DNA from 2 places in the Paenibacillus sp. EKM212P genome. Region 1 is predicted to be linked to the other one. Evidence: riboswitches for the same ligand, from Rfam matches in the RefSeq annotation. Region 1 holds a riboswitch; the other holds the start of a gene.
What was found. A riboswitch is a leader RNA that binds a small molecule or an ion and turns the genes downstream of it on or off. The one in region 1 is predicted to bind cobalamin.
Positions count from the first base shown of each region.

Region 2: linked by a shared signal. The riboswitch ahead of G9G54_RS04365 (ABC transporter substrate-binding protein) and the one ahead of cobJ (precorrin-3B C(17)-methyltransferase) in region 1 are both predicted to bind cobalamin.

Region 1 is NZ_JAAMNR010000003.1:282,585-290,528, forward strand. Features, by position in the region: gene cbiE (precorrin-6y C5,15-methyltransferase (decarboxylating) subunit CbiE) at 1-483, opposite strand, end outside; gene G9G54_RS10495 (cobalt-precorrin-5B (C(1))-methyltransferase) at 476-1,621, opposite strand; gene G9G54_RS10500 (precorrin-8X methylmutase) at 1,696-2,340, opposite strand; gene cobK (precorrin-6A reductase) at 2,720-3,499, opposite strand; gene G9G54_RS10510 (sirohydrochlorin chelatase) at 3,496-4,563, opposite strand; gene cobJ (precorrin-3B C(17)-methyltransferase) at 4,658-6,454, opposite strand; cobalamin riboswitch at 6,766-6,951, opposite strand; gene G9G54_RS10520 (LOG family protein) at 7,009-7,563, opposite strand; gene G9G54_RS10525 (uroporphyrinogen-III synthase) at 7,892-7,944, opposite strand, start outside.
Region 2 is NZ_JAAMNR010000001.1:923,077-931,020, forward strand. Features, by position in the region: gene G9G54_RS04355 (ABC transporter ATP-binding protein) at 1-685, opposite strand, end outside; gene G9G54_RS04360 (FecCD family ABC transporter permease) at 682-1,728, opposite strand; gene G9G54_RS04365 (ABC transporter substrate-binding protein) at 1,725-2,732, opposite strand; cobalamin riboswitch at 2,941-3,134, opposite strand; gene G9G54_RS04370 (histidine phosphatase family protein) at 3,257-4,015, opposite strand; gene cbiB (adenosylcobinamide-phosphate synthase CbiB) at 4,060-5,031, opposite strand; gene cobD (threonine-phosphate decarboxylase CobD) at 5,021-6,124, opposite strand; gene G9G54_RS04385 (lipoate--protein ligase) at 6,284-7,285, shown strand; gene G9G54_RS04390 (Cof-type HAD-IIB family hydrolase) at 7,448-7,944, shown strand, end outside.

The sequences.
Region 1 (7,944 bases):
CAAATAGGCAGCGACTGTGGCGGGATGATTTCGGTCATCCGTCAGCAGCGCGACCTTGTTCTGTCCGTCGATCCGCTGCGCCAATCCGGTCATCGGACGGCCGTGTACGCTTTCCAGCACCGCATCCTGCCAGCTTTCACCGAGACGCGCAAACGCCAGCTGAACCGAGCTGAGATGCGGCAAAATATCCAGATGTTCAGCCCCCAGCTTGGCAGACAAATAACCTGCAATTCCAAAAAAAAGCGGATCGCCTGACGCAAGCACGACAATATCCTTGTCCTTGCGCAACCGTCCCAATTCTTCTACCACGGCAGATAAGCCGCTCTTTAATGTTCGTTTTTCCCCTGCGAATGCCTTGAAAAAGGCTAGCTGGCGTTCTCCACCAACCAGCAGGTCGGCACGCTCAATGTGCTCCAGCGTCTCCTGCGACAGACCTGCCGCTCCATTTTCACCGATACCAATGACACGAATCACTCTACTCACCGACTCTCGCCCTCCCCAGCACGTTCCCTTTCATCGTTACCAGTACCATTTCCACGACAATTCCACCACCTGCATGGTCCAGACAATGCTGACATCCATAGGTACACAGCTTTTCAAAAAAGCTGAGTGCATTCGCTTCGGTCATCATATCCGCCACCTGCGTAGCTGTATTCGCCTCTGCCACTGCCGCTGCAAGCGACTCGTCCACACCTGCTTCACGCGCGACCTCAGCCAAAAAGCCAAAGTCCACCGGAGCGCTCTTGGAGTGAACCATCATGACACCTTGAGCTACCTTCGACAGCTTACCGGGCATACCGACGAGAATAATCTTTTTCATTCCTAGCCGTTTCCCATGCTTAATAGCAAAGCCGACAAAGTCCCCCATCTGAATAAAGGCTTCTTCCGTCAGCTGATCGTACATTTGCATGGCATATTTTTCGCTGCTGCCGCCTGTGGTCAGGACTATTTCCTGGCAGTTCATCGCTTGCGCAACCGATATGGCCTGCACGACACTGGCTTTATAAGCTGACGTGGAAAACGGAACGACCACACCACGCGTGCCTAGTATGGAAATACCGCCTAGAATGCCAAGGCGCCCGTTCAGCGTTTTCTTGGCGATTTCTTCGCCGTCCGGTACGCTGATGACGACACGGACACCTTTGGCCGATCCGTGCTCTTCAAGCACGCCTGTCACAGCCTCCATAATCATACGTCGCGGCACCGGATTAATCGCTGCTTCCCCGACAGGCACAGGCAGACCGGGCTTCGTTACCCGCCCTACGCCGATGCCGCCATCCAGCTCAATACCCGGCTCCTCGCGCCAGCTAACAGAGGCGATAATTTTCGCCTGATGCGTGGCATCTGGGTCATCGCCACCGTCCTTGATCGTCGTGCAGGAAGCTTCGTCCGCATCCAACACAGGCTCGATCATCTCAAACGCATGATCGAATCCCGCGGGCAGCGATATCACTGCTTCCTTCGGTGGAATGCCCGTGATGAGCAGTTGTACCGCTCCTTTGGCCACTGCAGCCGCACAAGCTCCAGTCGTAAAACCTGAACGCATTGGCTTGTCCGGCGCGGGAGCTTCACCGCTTTTCATCCGTTTGGGCCTGTTGGCGGACGCCGCTTCCTTTTCCATGCCAATTCCTCCTTAACCTCTTCTGCTGATCATGTTCTAATTCATTTCATGATACAGCAAACGGACAACCGCATCTAGCGGATAGCCATTAAGGAGATCGCATTCAATGCTGCTACGACAATTGTACTGCCACCCTTGCGTCCAATATTCGTAATGAACGGAATATCCAGCTTGCGCAGCTCATCCTTGGATTCTGCTGCCGATACGAAACCGACGGGCATGCCAATCACCAGTCCGGGTTTAGCCGCTCCTTCTTTTACCAGACGGATCAACTCCAGCAACGCTGTCGGCGCATTACCAATGGCATAAATGCCACCTTCGCCCGCCTGAATCGCTTTGCGCATCGAAATAATGGCGCGTGTCGTATTCAGCCTTTTCGCTTCTTCCATGACGTCAGGGTCAGATATGTACACATGCACATCCCCGCCAAATTGACGGATACGATCCTTGCTCAGCCCCGCTTGAATCATCTGCACATCCGCCACTACCTGCTGTCCTGCACGAATAGCTGCAACCCCGGCTTCAATCGCCTTTGGATGAAACACCATGCTGCGGCCTAGCTCAAAATCAGCAGATGCATGAATGACACGCTGTACAACGGGATATTGCTCTGCTGTAAAAGGATGCTCTCCCAGTTCTTCTGTGATCATCTCGAAGCTTTTGCCTTCAATCTCCTGCGGCTGTACCGTTAGCGGTTTGAAATCTGTTTTAAAATCCATCGTATCGACCACTCCCTTATGGAAAATTAGAAAATTAAATTAGCTTAGAACATTAAAGTTACCTATTGTTCCACTACGCAGTCGGATGGTGCTTCCCATCGCCACCGCCCCCTGATTCCTTGAATAAAACCTATGATCAGCGTAGAAATCCGGGGACAAAAGCGACCGCTACGCTTGTACAGCACCATTCCGACTACTCCGTTTTATGTTCATTTTTCAAGTTCGTCTTATATAGGGAAAATGACATTCATGTTAAGGAGTTACAAACACCTCTACACAAAAACTGCACATTTTAAGATGACTATATTTTAAATACACGCCAGAAATCGTTCTGAATTCATCGGATTGACTGGACCGACCAACTTCATAGGCTTATGTCTTAAAGCACAGACTCCTCTTTGTCTTTACACAGAGCGTCAATCACTCCGTCGAAATGATCAAATACTGTGCCAAATTCCACTTCCGGCCTGGAAATCAAAAGTACGTGAATCCCCAGCTCCAATGCAGATTGAACCTTTTCATCCACTGCTCCCGTGCGTCCGCTTTCCTTGGTGACCATCACGGTCGTGCCATAGTGCTTGTACAATGCTTCGTTCATCTCGCGGGAAAAGGGTCCCTGCATGGCAATAATATTCTTTTGCTCCATGCCCAGTTCGCCGCATTTCTCCATATTGTCTAGGCGCGGCAGCATGCGTGCAACCAGACGAATCTCCGGGTCTCCGAGTAAATGCTTGGTGAACGTGCCGAGCGTCTTACTGCCTGTCGTAAGCATTACAGAGCCTTTGAGTTGCTTCGCTTCTAATGCGGCCTCTTCATAGGAAGACACGATGTGGAGCAATGGATGATTGTCATACACCAGTCCCGCCCGCTCGTAGCGAATATAAGGAACTCCGGATTCGCGAGCGGCTGTCATTGCATTCGCATGTGCTTCTTCTGCAAAAGGATGACTGGCATCAACAACCGCCTGTATTCCCAGCTCCCGAATCATTGCACTCATTTCATCGGCTGTCATTCGGCCTGTACGTACGTCCAGTCCTGATTCGGACAAGCTGGCTGCCGCGCTTTCGGTTACAACCGAGGTCAATGCGTTGAATCCATTGTCACGGATTTGCAGCGCCAATTCCCGAGCATCGCTCGTTCCACATAGCATGAATATCATGAGCCCTTCACCTGCCCGCTTCCATTCACTACAGATGGCGTATGTGAATGCTCGTGATGGTGATCATGGTCATCATGGCTGTGAGCATGGACATGCTCATGAGTGTGATCGTGGCTGTGTGTATGGTGATCATGATGATCGTGCTCATGTGCATGATGATGGTGATGATGCTCATGATCGTGATGGTGGTCATGGTCATGGTCATGGTCGTGGTGATGATGGTGGTGCTCCTGCGCCTCCAGACGGAACTGGCAGTTATCACAATTGGCCGTAACCTTGCCGAACAAGCCTTCCTTAGCTCGCTCCAGCACCAGTTCAATCAATTGAGGATGGAAACCAAAATATCCTCCCATTTCCACTTGTAATGTAGGGTGAGCCTCGGCAAATTCCTGGGTCATTTCTCCGATGCGCTTAATCAGCACACCCGTGAACAGAAAATAGGGAAGCACGATAATCTTTTTGGCCCCCAGTCGTACACAACGCTCCAATCCATCGGGAAAAGAAGGCTGCGTCACACCGATAAAGCTGCTCTCTACCCACGTATAAGAAAGCTGTTCCCATAGCATACGGGTGATTTTGAAAAAGTCACTGTTCGCATCTGGATCGCTACTTCCGCGTCCTAACACAAGTACCGCCGTTTCTTCGTCGGATACCTCGGCAAATGCCTCTACAGCGCTATTCATTCCCGCTGGAATTGCAACCGGACGGGCCTCTTTCAAGCGGCTTTGCAGAATGCTGACGATTTTCTCGTGAACACCAATCGGGCGTCCGTATACAAATTCCACCTGCGGATATTTTGCTTTTGCCCGATCAATAGCCATCGGAATATCAATTTTGGCATGTACCGCTGCGAACAAGATAATCGGAATGAGAACGACACGCGTCGCCCCTTTCTCCACACATGTTTGCATCCCATCAGCAATGCTGGGACGTGCCAACTCCAAGAAACAGGTTTCCACGCACATATCCGGTACCCGGTCTGCCACTGCCTGTGCAAATTCCAGCAGTTCTTGGTTCCCCTCCGGGTCCCGACTTCCATGTCCAACCAACAATATTGCATCCACTGCTGTTTTTTCCTCCTCTTTAATAGGGATAGCGCCTGCATGACGCCCTATTTTATATATATGCTTGTATCCAGTTCATCAGGCCTTCAGTCCATTAATCACCACAAACCGCATTCACTTCTACCGTTGCTGGTGCATCTTCATGCCGGAAACCCGCAACGACACCTACACGTTTAAAAAATTTATGAAAACGCTCATTCGGATGCCCTTTTTCCTTATATTCAGCGATGACGTTCTCCACGATGTCAGTAATTTGATCACCCGGAATCCCTTCCGCTACGGGCTGAGCGGCATGAGCATTGCGACCGAATTTTTTGCCACCAAGGAAGAGGTCGTATCCTCCCTTGCGATAGACGATTCCGATATCCTCCAGCACCGCTCCATAGCAGGCCATACCGCATCCGTTCAAAGCAATGCTCGTTTCCTTGGGTGCCTGTAATCCGCCAAGTACAACCTGTAAATGCTCAGCCACAGGCACAGCGTCATCCTTCTCCATATTGCAGAAGTCGCACGCCTTCACCTTAAACACATCGCCAATCGGCATGACAATGAATCGTTCATCCCGCAGCCGTCCGACCAGTTCCTCGGGGTCTGCACACGGCACGCGCAGCACGATCTGATGATCTGGCGAGTATTCCAGCTCGCCGTCATCACCCGCTACCTCCGCGAGCAGCGCCATCTGGCGAGCGGTGAACTTCTTGTTTCCCACACCCGGGGAAACGCCCACCTCAAATAGCGCAGGCTTGCCAAAGCCGCCTGTCGCCATCCCGGACGCGGCCCCCGCTCCGGCCACCGCTGACGTTCTGGCGGTGCTCTCGGCGGTAGGCGCTTGCCCGCTCCAGCGAGCGTTGGCTTCGCCAGGCAGCTTGCCGCCGACAGCGAGGCGGCTTAGTGCCTCTGCCGCCAGCGATGCCGGGGCTGCGCCGGTTTGCACAGCAGTCGTTGCCTGTACGGCAGCCATCGCTTGCGGGCGTGCCTGCGTCGCAACCGCAGCGCCGCTCGCGGAGGGTCCAGCGGGCGTAGTCTGGGCTGCGCCTGCCTGCGGTGTATCCTCTTGTGCTCCCAGCGACCACGGCTCCGCTTCCGTGCGGAGACGCTGATGTGGCTTGAGCGCCTGCTCGGTCGCATCCAGCGTGTATTTGCGCTGATATCCGCGCGGAGTCACGATCAAGCCGTCATACACCGTCGTCGAGGAATTGCCGATGATTACGGTCGTCAGCATCCCAATGTCATGGTTCAGCATATCTTCCAGCGTCGTTACAATAACTTGCTGACGTTCACGATAAGCGCTCTTCACTAGCCCAACCGGAGTTTGCGGATCGCGGTAACGCAGCAAAATGGACTGCGTCTCCACAATCTGGCGGGTACGCCGACCACTGCGCGGATTATATAATGCAATCACAAAATCGGCCGAAGCCGCTGCTTCTACGCGCTTCACAATCGTTTCCCATGGGGTCAGATGATCACTCAGACTGATCGTGCACGCATCATGCATAACTGGCGCCCCCAACAGTGAAGCACAGGACTGAATAGCCGAAATCCCCGGTACGACTTCTACCTCAACTCCGTCCTCGCGTCGCCAGCCTTTTTGCATCAGCACCTCATACACCAGCCCTGCCATACCATAGACTCCTGCATCTCCACTGGAAATGACAGCTACCTTCTTGCCCATCTCTGCTTGGCGAACCGCCTCCTGCGCACGGCTCACTTCCTCTGTCATTCCTGTGCGTACAATCTCCTGTCCGTTCAACAACGGACGGATCAAATCAACGTAGGTATTGTAGCCGATAATGACCTCACTTTCGGCCAGCGCATCCAGCGCCCGTTTTGTGATATGTTCCATATCTCCTGGACCAAATCCAATCACCAGCAATTTTCCTAATGGGCTCATCGTGCTCCTCCTATTCATCCTTTTCAGGGCAGCTATGCTATCTATTTCAATGATTTATGCACATCGTGTAACTCGAAAAAACCCCATCCTGCCCGGATGGGGTTTCTATGTACGCATCTCTCATCAGACGAATAAACAGCGTAAGAAGACACTATTTGTCTTCCTCCAGCCTGCCGTTGTTTTCCATCTGACTGTTTACGCTTCAAACGCTGCTGCACGTTCATATCCACGCAAACCTCTAGCCAACATGGAAAAAGCAACGTGTGCCTGATTTCCTGATTTCGTACACCCATCCTCTCCGCGAAGGTTAACGGTGCATACAGATCAAGGTAGGTCTCCTGGCTTGGCATCAACAGATTCTTTTGTCTTCCCCGTTTTTCACGAGTGACCATTTAAAAAAATCCTCTTCCTTACAGTGGCGGGACCGCTCGGGATTTGCACCCGATTCCCTGTTACCCTTTGCTCAACCGCAAAGGCACCTTGTCTGTCCGCTATTTGATTATGGGTCTTATCATAACCTTGCCTCAATCAGTTGTGCAAGCACGAAAAACGCTTTATTTCAAGTTCTCTGCTTTATTTTTTAACATATGTAGCAATTCGCCCGGGTCCGCAGAGATACTTAATAACGCTGGATGCTCAGCCCCGGTAAACCCTTCTTGCACGCTATGACGCACCATTTCTACTAACGGGTCAAAATATCCATTCACATTCAGCAGCCCAATCGGCTTGCGATGAATGCCAATTTGCGCCCAGCACAATACCTCGAACAGCTCCTCAAAGGTTCCCAAGCCACCCGGAAGGGCAATAAACGCATCGGCCATCTCGCTCATTGCCGCTTTACGCTCATGCATGCTTGCTACCTCAATGAACTCGGTAACTCCCCGATGAATGATCTCTGCATCAAATAACAGGGTGGGCATAATGCCAGTGACCTGACCGTCACCCGCCAGCATTCCATCCGCCACCTGGCCCATCAGCCCCCTACTGGAACCACCGTAGATCAGACGGATATGATGGCGAGCCATGGCTTCTCCCAGCTTGCCTGCCGCTTCAACATATACCGATGAATGTCCAGGTCTGGACCCGGCAAATACACAAATAGAATTCATTAACGTCTCAGCTCCTGTCCTAAGTCAGCATTTAGCATAATTCGATTCCCAACGCTCATAAGTACAATATATAGACGAACTAAAGCGCTTCGATCTATATATTGCTTATTTAAAAATGCTCTTCGGATTTATGCAAAATGCTCATGTATCATGCATCGAAACTTATTCATTATATTAGATAAACATTTTAGCTATAACAAAATCTTTGTCGATGCATGCCCAACAAAAAAAGATAAAGACCTCGCAGGCCCTTATCTTTATTTTACGCTTTATCCAAAAATATAAGTTCATTTTTTAGCATACTGCATTTATAATTTTCGATCTCATTTCAATGACCATTCACGATCTTCAGACCGCAGCCATGCACCGAATCGTTATGTT
Region 2 (7,944 bases), on a different contig from region 1:
TTCCATCCTTGAGTACAAGCAAATCTTCGCAAAATTGGGCTGTCAAGTTAAGATCATGCAAGACCGCAATGATCGTCACACCCGTTTCTTGGCGCCAATCTGCCAGCAGTTCCATAAATTCAAGCTGATAGCGCAAGTCCAGATAGGTCGTAGGCTCGTCCAGCAGCAATATCCGTGGCTCCTGCACCATTACTTTTGCCAAAGCTACACGCTGTCGCTGTCCCCCACTCAAGCGGTCCAATGCTCTGTCCGCCAACGTGGTAAGACCCAATCGCTCCAGCACGCGATCCGTGATCGCCTCCACATCAACACCCTTTTCCCTGCCTAACCAGTCCTGATGAGGAAAACGTCCCATTTCTACGACTTCCCTGACGGTGTATCCCACTGGAGGAAGCCCTTCCTGTTGGAGTACGGCTATGAGTCGGGAAAGCTCTTTTCTGCTGTAGCTACCGACCTTTTTGCCATAGATATGAACGTTTCCTGAAGTTGGCTGATCTACACCCGAAAGCAGATGCAGCAAGGTCGATTTTCCACTGCCGTTCGGACCAATAATCCCCCACCAAGTTCCTTCGTCGACGCTCCAGCTTATATTCTTTAACGCATGGAACTCTCCATAGGCACGTGTCAGACCCGCTACCTCTAATGCCCGATCACGCACTTTCTGTGATTCACTTTGTTCTGTCACAGCAGTTCCCCCCTGCGCAGCTTCTTGTTCCGATACAGGAGATATGCAAAGAACGGTGCCCCAACAAAGGCCGTCATCACGCCCAGAGGAATTTCCGTGGGGGCTAACAACGTGCGAGCCGCCGTATCTGCCCAAGCCATAAAAATGGCTCCACCGAGCGCAGATAATGGAACAATCATCCGGTAATCAGGGCCTGTCACCAGACGAATGATATGCGGTACAACAAGTCCCACAAAGCCAATCACTCCACATACCGAGACAGCGGCAGCTGTCAGCAGCGTGGAAATGATCAAAACAGATAGCTTTGTCGCATCTACATGAACTCCCATGTGAGCCGCCTGACGTTCACCCAAAGCCAATATATTCAGCACACGTGCCCGATTCCATAGAAATACCAGTCCTATGACCACATAAGGTAAAAGGATTCCTGTATATGACCAACCGCGCAGACTAAGACTTCCCATCGTCCAGTACAATATTTCATTGACCGTCTCCTTCGACATGGCTGTCAGAAAGGAAACAACCGCCCCCAGAAAGGATTGCATCACCACACCCGACAAAATGAGACTTTGTGTCGGAATTTTTCCACCTTCCCGTGCCAACGTCAGCACCATCCACAGCGTCAGCATTCCGGTCGTAAATGCCACTAGCGGCAGCGTCCATATGCCAACAAATGAAAATTGAAGGCCCCAATAGATCAGTACTGCCGCTCCTACCGAAGCCCCCGAGGATACCCCCAGTGTATACGGATCAGCCAAAGGATTACGCAGCACACCCTGAAATCCGGCTCCCGCCAGCGCCAGCGCTGCTCCTACCAACATTCCCAGTAATACTCGTGGCAATCTGACCTTCAAAATAATTTGCTCTGAGGATGTATTCCAATCCGGTGTAAACGTATCGCCTAACCATGGAAGGTGGTTAACCAGAATGCCCGTGATCTGGCTGACCGGAAGCTTGGCCGAGCCGATGCCAAGACAGAGCAGCAGCGTCAGCAACAGCAGGACAAGACCTGTCCCTCCAAAGCCGATCAGTTTACGGTTCATTTGAAAATTTCAGGATACACGCCCTTGGCCACTTCCTTGAGACCTTCCGTTACGCGTGGACCCGGACGACTGATCAAATTATCATCCACGGCAAACACCCGGTTGTGGCGAACAGCCGATATTTGATCCCATCCACTGCGAGCTTTAATGATTTCGCCGAGCGTCTGGCCAGTTTTGTCGTCCTTGACACTTTTGCTGTACAAAATCACGTCAGGGTTCGCAGCAATAATATTTTCTTCACTAATTTGGTACCACCCCTTTTGCGTGGCACCTACATTTTCGCCGCCCGCCAACGTAATCAGCTCGTCCATAAACTCGCCTTTACCAACTGTCCAGCCTGGTGAAAACTCGACGTATACCCGCAGCTTCTGCCCTTTACCGATATTTTTAACTCCTTCTTTCACTTCCGCTACATCTGCTCTCATCTTGTCAGTCACCGCTCTCGCTTCTTTCTGATGATCGGTGATTTTCCCATACAATTCGATGTTAGCTATGACATCTTCAACTGTCTTCGGTTCCGTTTTAAAAATCATAATTCCCATGTCGCGCAGCTTGGTCGTAGCCTGTTCACTAAGCGATATCCCTGCAAAAACGACTCCCGGGTTAGCAGCAATGATCGCCTCTTCGTTCGGTTTCATAATACCGCCTACTTTAGGCTTTTTCGTAGCTGCTTCCGGGTAATCAGAGTAGTCGGAGACGCCAACTATTTCCTTATCCAGCCCGATGGCGAACAGCGCCTCGGTTTCTGCCGGGGAGACGGAAACGATTTTATCCGGCGCTTTTTTGAATGTAAATTCCTGTCCTGTTGCATCTTTAACTGTGAGTGGGTAAACTGTTTTGCTCGGAGGCTCTTGTGCGGTTACGGTCTTTCCTGGCTGCTGTGCAGAAGTCTGATTCTCTTTATTTTCAGCATTTTTTCCCTTAGCGCCACATGCACTCAGCACAACTGCCAAAATCAGAACCAATAGACCTGTTGTCCAAACCTTTATTTTTTTTCCTGCCATGATTTGCACCCCTTCATAAAAAAATCGTTAAGAGCGTTACTTGATCATCATCAGATATCTTCTAAATCCAGCCTTCTTTTCCTATCTAAAAAACCCCGCATCCTTATATCAGGACACAGGGGTCACGTTAGCGCAGATCGTGCGCAGGCGGCAGCTTCTTTCCGCACGGACAGTCACTGCGAACACGTCATCCTTTCCTCGAAGGATTATGGTGACAGGCGGACGGGCAGGTATCCTGACTTATGGTAAGATGCATGTCCTGAAATCCCTTCATATGCTTAGTAGCACATAAAGCAGGACTAACGGGCATGTTTCCATTTACAGTGGCGGGACCGCGCCGGACTTACACCGACTTCCCTTTTAACAGCGCAGGCAAGGGAAACCATAGTTTCATCACACTGCGCCGACCTCGTCTGCTGGATATTTGATGTAGTGGTAGTCAAGCCGTTCTTTTACTTGATGATTATAGGTTAAAATGAGGCGGCTTACAACCCAAACAGCCTCTTTATCCGCTGGTGTCTAACCTAATGAGAGAGCATTTCCGCTATGTAATTGTGCGGTCCTGCCAGCCTCAATTGAATCCTAAATGCTTCTCCCGGCTTCGGATTCAGACTCCAAAAATCATGGCCCGGTATCAGCATGCAAGCTAACTGACGAATTACGCCACCATGCGTAACGACCAAAACAGAGGGCGGCCCAGCAGCCAAATCCATGGGTTGAACTTCCATAGCAACACGCCATTCATACAGAGAGTCAAGAAATTTCCGCAAACGATTCACAAAATCTGTCCAAGACTCTCCTCCAGGAGGGGTTATCCGTTGTGGCTCATCAATCCAAGCGCGATACAACGACACATCCTTGAGCATGTCATACGTTTTTCCATCCCACTCGCCAAAATGAAGCTCTCGCAGACGTGGTTCCATCATAGGAGACATAATAGATAGGGAACCTCCAGACGTCAATTCTGATTCCGGCACAATGATCTGCAAGGTCTGGCGACATCGCATTAAATCGCTGCAATAGATTCGAGCAAAGGACTGCCCCTGCAATTCTTCTTGCAAAGGCTTTAATTCCTGTTCTGCTCCCGGTAGCAAACCTAAGTCGGAGTGTCCCAGATATCGACGTTCCTTATTCCATAAGGTTGTGCCGTGACGAACTAACACGAGTTCCATGTCCCAATGCAGATCTTCTTTAGCATCATACGGCACCTTATCCTCCTGTGAGTTCGGACTTTGTGCGTATTCTACTGTCCTTTTTGCTGTTATATCCTGTTTCAAGATCATGTCACTTCCTGCTCGATCATTATTCAGTGTGTCACTCCTCACCCTCACCGCACCCATCCCAAGGCAAAACAACCTGCGGCTCCTAACAAACACAATCCTACAAACATACTGGACACGGCGAACATCAGCTGGATTGTATGCCGTATATCTTTCGACTCTAGCGGTCGTATCCAATCGCCCATGTATGCACGAAAGGAGCGCACGCCATGATACACATTATAGCCTCCAAGACGAATCCCCAGTGCACCAGCAACAGCTGATTCCGGGAAGCCACTGTTCGGGCTTGGGTGCAGACGAGCGTCTCGCTTGACTGTGCGCCAGCTTCTTGCAGCATCTCGCTTGTACATCCACGCCGCTACGACAAGCATTGCCGCTGTCAGGCGTGCTGGAATGTAGTTAGCCACATCATCTAGACGCGCTGAAGCCCAGCCTAAATGCAGATACTTTTCATTTTTGTAGCCAACCATGGAATCGAGCGTATTCACAGCACGATAAGCCAGCGCCAAGGGTGCTCCCCCGATCAGGGCATAAAAAAGCGGGGAAATAATCGCGTCCACGATATTTTCAGCGACCGTTTCAACCGTACCGCGTACAATCTCAGGCTCATCAAGCTGTTGCGTATCCCGCCCGACAATCATGCCCAGCTCCCGCCGTGCCGCTGCCAGATCATCCGCCTGCAACGCTCGGTATACTGCCATTCCTGCATCCTTTAGTCCTTTGGAAGCAATCGTGGTCGCAATCAGCACCATTTCTACGCCGACAGACAACCACGGATGAATCCAGGCAAGCAAGTACAACAGCGCCCAGGCGAGCGCAAAGGAGCCTCCCGCCACAATGAGTGGAAGCAGTATGCCCGCACGTTTCAGCCCCCGGTCACTTCGGACCTGGCGGCGAATCAATTTTTCCAATGCCGAAATGGCATGTCCCATACCGATGACTGGATGCGGCAACCACCTCGGATCACCGATCAGCCTGTCCAAAAGGTAGGCTGCCAGGATAATCAAGCTAACTGTCACGCCGCTGCTCCTCCTCCAGCACTTCACCCAATACAGACAACAGCCTGTCGTTGGCTTCTGCATCCTTGACCGCAATCCGAAAATGGCTCGTTGTCAGTCCCGGATACATAGCACAGCTACGTATAAGAATTCCGCGTTGTCCAAGCGCCTGCTGAATAGCCGATGCGCTCCACGTACCCGGCGCCCTTGCCAGCACGTAATTGGCTTCACCGGGAACGACACCGCAGCCCCATTCCGCCAAGGCGGTCAATAGGCGGTTGCGCTCCGCAGCAATCAGCTCCTGTGTTTGGCGCTCATATGCTTGCCCACTTCTCAAACACGCCTCCCCAGCCAGCAATGCCAATCCATTCACACTCCAGGTCACCTGTTTGGCCGTCATTCGCCGGATATAGTCCGGATGAGCAATCGCATAACCCAATCGTAGGCCAGGAATGGCATAAAATTTGGTCATTGACCGGATTAAAATCACATGAGGATAGCGATCCAGCACAGGCAGCAGTGAGATTCGCCGTTCCAGCGGAATAAAATCAATGAATGCTTCATCCACCACCAGCACGGTACCCGTTGTGCCAGCCGCCTCTGCCAGCTCGCACAGCTCCTGCTCACTATATTGCACGCCATTTGGATTATTCGGCTGTCCGAGGAACAAAACATCTACCTGCTCCATGAGCTGAAGGATGTCCTCCACGTCCGCCTTCCATTGAAGCGAGGCCTTCCCATACACCCGGTTGACCTCGGCTCCGAATTTGCCAGCCAGCTCGGCATATTCCGAAAAACACGGCTCCACTGTACCCACACGCTTAGGAGCTAGTCCCAATAGTAGGAGCGCCATGCTTTCAGCCGCTCCGTTTCCGATACTTAGCGACTCCGGTGGAACATGCAGTCGCCGTGCGAGCATATTTTTAAAATTCCGATGCCCGGGGTCTGGATAGCGAATCACAGTGTCAAATGAGTGTTGCAGCGCCTCAAGCACCTCCGGCGGTGGACCAAGCGGATTAATATTTGCACTAAAATCTACAAAATCCGCAGCAGCTCCGCCAAAAGTCGCGGCAGCTGTTTCCCTGTCCCCGCCATGACCATAAACCTCTATCATTGCCTCTCATCCTTTCCGCCCGTTTCCAATCATTTAGCTCCATTATGAGGCTGCTTTTTGCGTCCCGTCAATGCAAATGAGCTTTTGTACATGGCTCACTTGGGTTACAATAGAAGGAGGCACACATAAATTACACAGTTTATATACGGAGGAATGGACATGCTGTTCATCGACAACCAGGGCATACACGATCCAGCCATTAATCTTGCTATTGAGGAATACGCGCTCAAGCATCTACCGCTGGATGACAGCTATTTGCTGTTTTATATTAATGAGCCTTCTATTATTATAGGCAAGCATCAAAACACTATTGAAGAAATCAACGCCGAGTTTGTTAGGGACAACAATATTCAAGTCGTTCGTCGCCTGTCCGGCGGTGGGGCTGTATATCATGATCTCGGTAATTTAAATTTCAGCTTCATTACTAAGGATAACGGGGAGTCCTTTCATAATTTCCTCAAATTTACGCAACCTGTGATTGATGCACTCCGCCAAATGGGAGTAGAAGCTGAAATGACAGGCCGCAACGATCTACAGGTCGGAGAACGTAAAATTTCAGGAAACGCTCAGTTTGCCACACGCGGACGTATGTTCAGCCACGGTACATTGATGTTTAACCTGAATCTGGATAATGTGGCTGCATCGCTGCATGCCAATCCCGAAAAATTCAAATCCAAAAGCACTAAATCCGTCCGCAGTCGCGTGGCTAACATCAGCGAACTGATGGACCGTGAGATGACCATAGAGCAATTTCGCGAGGAACTGCTGCGTTTCATATTCGGATCAGAATTGGATCAAGTACCTCAATATAAGCTCACCGATACCGATTGGGCCAAAATCCATGAAATATCCAAAGAACGCTACCAATCGTGGGATTGGAACTACGGTCTATCCCCCGAGAGCAATATCAAGCACACACGTAAATTTCCAGTCGGTATTATTGATATCCGCATGGATCTTAAGGAAGGCTACATCCGTGATATTAAAATCTATGGGGATTTCTTCGGTGTGGGTGACGTTGCTGATATTGAAAATATCCTGCGCGGCAAGCGTTATGATGAAGGTGAGGTACGTCAAGCCTTATCCTCTCTCGATTTGAAGCACTATTTTGGTAATATTGAGTTGGACGATTTTGTTGGACTTGTATTTTTGGAAGACTAACCGTTACTTTTTCCCATCGTTTCAAACCAATACTTCAGTGGTTATAAGGGGACAGGCTCTTATAGGAGCCGTCCCCTTTTCATTGCGATATTGTCATTTTGAATATTATAAGATACAATTTTAACATTGCCCCATGATAGAGATAAAGGAGAGAATACCGATATGTATAAATTAATTGCCATTGATATTGATGATACACTCATTAACGACCAGAAAGAAGTCACACCAGCGACACAACAGGCATTAGAAGCTGCTGTAGCAAAAGGTGTGGTGGTTACCCTCGCTACTGGACGAGCTTATGCCTCTGCACACAAAATTGCTCGCCAGACGGGTTTGAACGTGCCGATTATTACGTACCAAGGAGCTTTGGTTAAAAACCTGCTGGACGAAAACGTGCTGTATGAGCGTTATGTTCCACTCGTGGCTGCACGTCGCCTGTATGAGTTCTGCGTGGAACGCAATCTGCATCTGCAAACGTATATAGATGACAAATTGTACACACGTGAAGATAATCAGAAAATCAAAGATTACACGGAGCTGAACAACACGGAATATTTTGTAGAGCCTGTATTCAGTAAAGTTATAGAGCAGCCGGCTCCTAAATTGCTGATTATCGACGAGCCTGAAGTGTTGGATGAATTAATTCCTGAACTTCGCGA